3 regions of the Buttiauxella sp. S19-1 genome follow, and region 1 is predicted to be linked to each of the others. Evidence: predicted binding sites of a transcription regulator. Region 1 holds the regulator's gene; each other region holds the start of a gene.
The links. Region 1 encodes LexA, which represses DNA repair genes until DNA is damaged. Its sites were predicted from a motif close to TNCTGTATGTACATACAGNA; they were not measured.

Region 1 (2,276 bases):
AACAATGTGCTCACCAAACAGCGCATACACAGTGGCAAACATAAGAGCGACTAAGCCCGCCTGGCGACATGCAGCGCCCCATACTTCGAGCAATTGACCACGGTTTTTAGCGCCAAACGCCTGCCCGGAATGGGCTTCAACGGCATAGGCGAACCCATCGAGCGCATAGGCGGTGAAGGTTAATAGCGTCATCAACACGGCGTTAACCGCGACGATTTCGCTACCTAACCGCGCGCCAAAGATAGTGACTGAGGCGAAACAGACCTGTAGCAACAGCGAGCGCAGCATGATGTCGCGATTGAGTGCCAGCAGACGCCGCACATTCCCGCGCCAGGACTCTTTGAGCATCTCAAAGCTGATTCCGCGCAAACCCATAACCTTTTTCACCATCAGCAAACCAATGATAAACGTCGCATATTCTGCGGTGACGGTGGCGAGTGCCGCGCCCTGAACATCCATGTGTAGCCCCATGACCAGCCACACATCCAGCACGATATTCAGTACGTTTCCGACAACCAGCAAGATAACTGGCGCACGCGCATACTGAACGCCTAACAACCAGCCCAACAAGACCAGGTTGGCAAGCGAGGCTGGCGCACTAAGCCAACGTATTTCAAGGAATCGCCGGGCCTGCAACAAAACATCTTCATTGCCGCCGACGATATGCAAGGCCAGGGATATCAGCGGTTCACGCAGTAAGACGATCGCCACCCCTGCTCCTAACGCCAATAGCAAGGGCTGAACCAGTGCACGCGCTAAAGCAGAGGGATTATTGGCACCAAATGCCTGGGCAGTTAAACCGGTGGTGCTCATGCGCAAAAACAGCAACAGCATAAATAAGAAGCTGGTTGCCGTCGCACCAATAGCGACACCGCCAAGATAAACAGGGCTATCCAAATGACCAATTACCGCGGTATCAACAAGGCCCAGTAAAGGCACGGTGATGTTGGAAAAAATCATGGGTAAGGCGAGGCGCCAGAGAGCTCTGTCAGCCGTCGAGAAAAATCGCATGGCCAATCCAGGAAGAGATAAGAGAATTAAGACGATGATGCGCATTAAAGCGCATCATCTGGAGAAGTTTACAGCCAGTCGCCGTTGCGAATTACCCCAACCGCCAACCCTTCAATAGAGAAGTTATGTTCGCGCAGGTCAACCACAATAGGTTCAAATTCGCTATTTTCAGGCAGAAGATGAACGGTATTACCCTGCTGCTTTAAGCGCTTAACAGTCACTTCGTCGTCAATACGCGCCACCACAACCTGGCCGTTACGCACATCCTGAGTTTTATGAACTGCAAGCAGGTCGCCGTCCATAATACCGATGTCTTTCATAGACATCCCGCTAACGCGCAACAGGAAATCGGCATTTGGTTTAAACAGTGATGGGTCAACCTGGTAATGGCCTTCGATGTGCTGTTGTGCAAGGAGTGGTTCCCCCGCAGCAACACGCCCAACCAGCGGAATACCGGTAACTTCTTCCACCAGCAAGCGGATACCGCGCGACGCACCAGAGATAATCTCAATGACGCCTTTACGGGCAAGTGCTTTCAGGTGCTCTTCAGCGGCGTTCGGAGAACGGAACCCCAGACGTTGAGCAATCTCGGCACGAGTCGGTGGCATGCCGGTCTGGCTGATATGATCCCGAATAAGATCAAACACCTCTTGCTGCCTGGTAGTTAACGCTTTCATTCCGCCCCCTGGGTGTTTATACAGTTATGCTGTGAGTATATACAGTCAAAGGCGATTTTGGAACCACAAATTGAGCAAAAAACCAGGGACTTAACTATTCTGGAAAGATCATCGCAAATGCGGCCAAAGCAGTGTGACCCAGGTAATAACTGCGAGGATAATGGCGATTAATACGGCAGCAGACCCCATGTCCTTGGCCCGTCCTGAAAGCTCGTGGTAATCGGTACCAACACGGTCAACAAGCGCCTCGATAGCGCTATTGAGAATTTCGACAATCATGACCAGCACAACAGAACCAATCAGTAAAATACGGGTGATAGGGTCAACATCTAACCAGCAGGCGATGGCGATGGCGATGAGCGCGCTAACCCCTTCCTGGCGGAAAGCCGCTTCGTTAATCCAGGCTGCTTTGAGCCCTTTCCATGAGTAGCCTGCGGCTTTGATGATACGGGTAAGTCCAGTGGTACTGCTCGCCATTTTGGGAAACCTTTTCAAATTATTTGGGTCAATGCTTATCTATATTGCAACGCCACAGAAATCTGAGCCAGATTCTGATATTCTTGCGGCGAATTTGCATCATTAACCTGA
Region 2 (2,276 bases), on a different contig from region 1:
CAGTTCATAAACTTCATCACAATGGTTGGTCAGACGTTCGGGTGATGTCAGCGGTGGCGGGCTTTTCGGGCGGAACTGCGCCATGCAGGTTTCAACCAGTTTAGTGAAGAGATCGAACTGCAAACGGCTGTAACCGGGCGTGACTTCGGCGCTCATTTCCAGCGCGTCTCGGGCCACATCCGGCAAATGATGTCCTTCGTCTAAAATCAGCAGCAGGTTTTTTGCCTCAGGCAACACCGCGTCGCTTTCCATAGCCGCCATCACCAGCGAATGGTTTGCTACTACCACTTCCGCATCGTCAATCTCACGCCGTGCCACAAAGAACGGGCATTCGCGATACCAGTGGCAATTGCGCCCCAGACAGCTGGCTTTGTCGGTGCTTAAACGCCGCCAGAGATCGTCTTCAATATTTTGCGAAGTATGGTCGCGCAGTCCGTCCCATTTATAGGCATCAAGATCGGTTTTCAGTTTGGCGCAACGTTGTTGTTCATCTTTGCTGGTCGGTGCCATTTCATCTTCCAGAAAAGCCAGCAAATCACCTTGTGAAGCGTTGTCCGTCGCCAGGGCTGACAGGTTGCGCGGGCAAACGTAACGCCCACGACCAAAGGCGGCGGTAAATTTGAGATCGGGGATAATTTTGCGCAGCAGCGGCAAGTCTTTGCTGAAGATTTGATCCTGAAGAGCGACGTTGGCGGTGCTGACTACTAACGTTTTTTGCTCACCACGGGCGATGGCGATCCCGGGGATCAGGTAAGAAAGAGTTTTCCCCACACCTGTGGGTGCCTCAATCGCCAGATGACGACCCGCTTCGCCCGCTAGCGTTTTCGCCACTTCGGCAATCATTTGCCGTTGCGGTGGGCGCGGAATAAAGTCCGGGATCTGCTGCTGCAGCGCCTTATACCAGGCGGCGATTTGCTCTTTTTGAGCTGAGGACAAAGCCATGGAAACCACTTTTACTGTATAAACAACCACTATTGTCCCACTTTTTGCAGTCTTACAGCAAGGCTTGACGCATGACAAAGTGGCCAGGGGCGGTTCCTCTCTATAATCGAGCCTGTTTATCTTCCCACTGGTATCAAAAAATGGATTATCAACTCAATTTAGACTGGCCTGAGTTTATGGCGAAATACTGGCAGAAAAAGCCGGTTATTTTGAAAAATGCGTTTCCGAATTTTGTCGATCCGATTACGCCGGATGAGTTAGCTGGTCTTGCTATGGAAGCAGAAGTGGATAGCCGCCTGGTAAGCCACACCAACGGTCAGTGGCAGGCTGCCAACGGGCCTTTCGAAGATTTTGATAATCTGGGGGAAACCGGTTGGTCGCTGTTGGCGCAGGCCGTTAACCACTGGCATGCACCCGCGGCTGAACTGGTACGTCCATTCCGTGTGTTACCGGACTGGCGTCTGGATGACCTGATGATCTCCTACTCGGTTCCTGGCGGCGGCGTTGGCCCACATATCGACCAATATGACGTGTTTATTATTCAGGGCATGGGCAGCCGTCGTTGGCGTGTCGGTGACAAACTGCCGATGCGCCAGTTCTGCCCGCATCCAGCGTTGCTGCACGTTGACCCGTTTGAACCGATCATTGATGAAGATCTGGAACCTGGTGACATTCTGTATATTCCACCAGGTTTCCCACACGATGGTTTCACTCATGAAACCGCACTCAACTACTCCGTCGGTTTCCGTGGGCCAAATGGCCGCGATTTGATCAGCAGCTTTGCTGATTACGCGCTGGAAAACGATCTCGGTGGCGAGCATTACAGCGATCCTGATTTAACCTGCCGCGAGCATCCGGGCAAAGTTGAAGGCTATGAGCTGGCTCGTCTGCGCGACATGATGATGGAAGTGATTAGCCAGCCTGAAGATTTCAAGCAGTGGTTTGGCCGCTTTATTACCACTCCGCGCCATGAGCTGGACATTGCGCCAGCGGAGCCGCCATATCAGCCTGGGGAAATCCTTGATGCGTTGCTCGGCGGCGAATGCCTGACGCGGTTGAGCGGTTTGCGCGTGCTGAATGTCGAGGGCGAGTTCTTCGTCAACAGCGAACCGATGGAAGCGCCGGTTCCGCATGCAGCTGATGCTTTGTGCCGTTACACCCTGTTGAGCCAGGCCGAACTGGGCGATGCTTTGCAGAACCCAGAATTTGTAAGCGTCTTAACTGAGTTAGTTAATCAAGGATATTGGTATTTCGACGATTAACAGATTTAGTTGCACCATGTAACTAAAAATTACCCAGAGTCTTTGTAACTGACTACAGTTATACGGGGGGTT
Region 3 (2,276 bases), on a different contig from region 1:
TGTGCATCAGGTACTTTGGATACCAGCCCGCTGAATAAAGTTGGAATGTCGGCATACTCATTAGGATCGCCCTGACGGAAATAAAGCTCTGGCGCGATGGCGAGATACCCTTCCAGCGCCAGACGGCGGCAAATGTCGCGAATATGTTCATGCACACCGAAAATTTCCTGCACCACAATTACGATAGGCAAAGAACTTGCCGCGTCTTTTGGGCGGGCGTGATAAGCGGGCATATTCTCGCCCCGGGTGGGAATCGAGGTTTCCCCGGCCTGAATTGCGTCATCTGGGGTATGCAGTACTGTTGAAGCAGGTGGGGAGGCCGCTGGCGCAAAATTCCCGCCCGGCAAATGACCTGTGGCTTGTTCTTCTTTCATTAGCATTCTCCTTTTTGATTAGCGCAGTGCGATAACTATAGCCAGGATTTATTTAGGCTAATCTCCAGACTAAAATGTTTTCGCTGTCTGAAAAAGGAACAGGTAGCACGCTTAAATGTGACAGGAGTCACCAAAAAATATGAAATTGATGTAATTTGTTTCATTCAAAGTGAAATGCGTCACGAAATTTTTTGCAGGGGTTCTGTAAAGTACCTTCTTGAGGCGCAAGCCAATCTATTCAACGCAGGAGTTCTGTTATGTCCAAGTCTGATGTTTTTCACCTCGGCCTAACCAAAAGTGATCTGCAGGGGGCAACACTTGCCATCGTCCCGGGCGATCCTGAGCGAGTTGAAAAAATCGCTGTGCTGATGGACAAGCCGGTCAAACTGGCTGCCCACCGTGAATTTACTACCTGGCGTGCGGAATTAGACGGCAAGCCAGTTATCGTGTGCTCTACCGGTATCGGCGGCCCGTCTACTTCAATCGCTGTGGAAGAACTGGCACAACTGGGTATTCGTACCTTCCTGCGTATCGGGACGACAGGCGCTATTCAGCCGCATATTAATGTTGGTGATGTTCTGGTGACCACCGCGTCTGTGCGCCTTGACGGTGCCAGCCTGCACTTTGCACCAATGGAATTCCCGGCAGTTGCAGATTTTGCTTGTACCACCGCACTGGTTGAAGCCGCGAAATCTATCGGCGCGACCACGCACATTGGCGTGACGGCATCTTCTGATACCTTCTACCCGGGTCAGGAACGCTACGACACCTTCTCAGGCCGCGTTGTTAACCGCTACAAAGGCTCCATGGAAGAATGGCAGCAGATGGGCGTGATGAACTACGAGATGGAATCTGCGACCCTTCTGACCATGTGTGCAAGCCAGGGCTTGCGTGCGGGTATGGTTGCTGGTGTGATTGTAAACCGTACTCAGCAAGAGATCCCGAACGCTGAGACCATGAAGAAAACCGAAAGCCATGCGGTGAAAATCGTCGTGGAAGCGGCTCGCCGCTTAATCTAGTTTCCCCAAAGCCGGTGCAAGCCGGCTTAATTTTTACTCTTTGCGTAACACCTCGCAGGAAATCCCTTTTCATCTGGACATTTATACAGCAGAATTTTATTTTGCTGGGGTTTGGCATGGCTTGTAGGAGTGACTGTGGATCTTTCTATTTTATTCGGCATCGGCGTTACGCTGGTGGGGGTTTTGACGGGTTGGTTGCTGGCAAGTTTGCGGGCTGCCGGGCGGCAATCCGCACTGCATGAAGAACAACGAGAAATCTACGGCGAACTGACTGCGGCCCGGCAAGAGTTGCAGCAAAATCAGCACTGGAAAGCGGAGTGTGAGCAGCTTAATCGCGAGCTACGCACCCAGCTCGAAATCAACAGTGCGCAAGAAGCTGATATTCGCGAACTCTCCACATTGCTGGAACAAACCCGCCTGAATGCCGATGACAAACATCGCCAGATGCTCAACAGCGAGCAGCGCCTCAGCGAACAGTTTGAAAACCTCGCTAACCGTATTTTTGAGCAAAGTGGCCGCAAAGTTGAAGAACAAAACCGCCAGAGTTTGAACGGATTACTGTCGCCGCTGCGTGAGCAACTGGATGGTTTCCGCCGCCAGGTTCAGGAAAGCTTTGGCCAGGAGGCTCGTGAACGCCACACGCTGACCCATGAAATCCGCAGCCTGCAACAGCTGAATGCCCAAATGGCGCAAGAGGCACTGAATCTCACCAAAGCCCTGAAAGGGGATAACAAAACTCAGGGCAATTGGGGCGAAGTGATCTTGACGCGGGTGTTGGAAGCGTCAGGTTTACGCGAAGGTTATGAATACGAAACACAGGTGAATATTCAGCTCGAAAATAACAGCCGTATGCAGCCTGATGTGATCGTGCGTTTGCCACAGG

Region 2: dinG (ATP-dependent DNA helicase DinG) is a predicted target of LexA. The motif match lies at 955-974, and genes of this name have one in related genera.
Region 3: rmuC (DNA recombination protein RmuC) is a predicted target of LexA. The motif match lies at 1,465-1,484, and genes of this name have one in related genera.

What each region holds. Positions count from the first base shown of each region.
Region 1 covers NZ_JAHWLU010000014.1:25,934-28,209, forward strand. The annotation lists gene dinF (MATE family efflux transporter DinF) at 1-1,011, opposite strand, end outside; gene lexA (transcriptional repressor LexA) at 1,080-1,688, opposite strand; gene MES37_RS05515 (diacylglycerol kinase) at 1,797-2,165, opposite strand.
Region 2 covers NZ_JAHWLU010000031.1:18,725-21,000, reverse strand. The annotation lists gene dinG (ATP-dependent DNA helicase DinG) at 1-942, opposite strand, end outside; gene MES37_RS09580 (ribosomal protein uL16 3-hydroxylase) at 1,083-2,204, shown strand.
Region 3 covers NZ_JAHWLU010000022.1:31,292-33,567, forward strand. The annotation lists gene MES37_RS07800 (dienelactone hydrolase family protein) at 1-374, opposite strand, end outside; gene udp (uridine phosphorylase) at 632-1,393, shown strand; gene rmuC (DNA recombination protein RmuC) at 1,529-2,276, shown strand, end outside.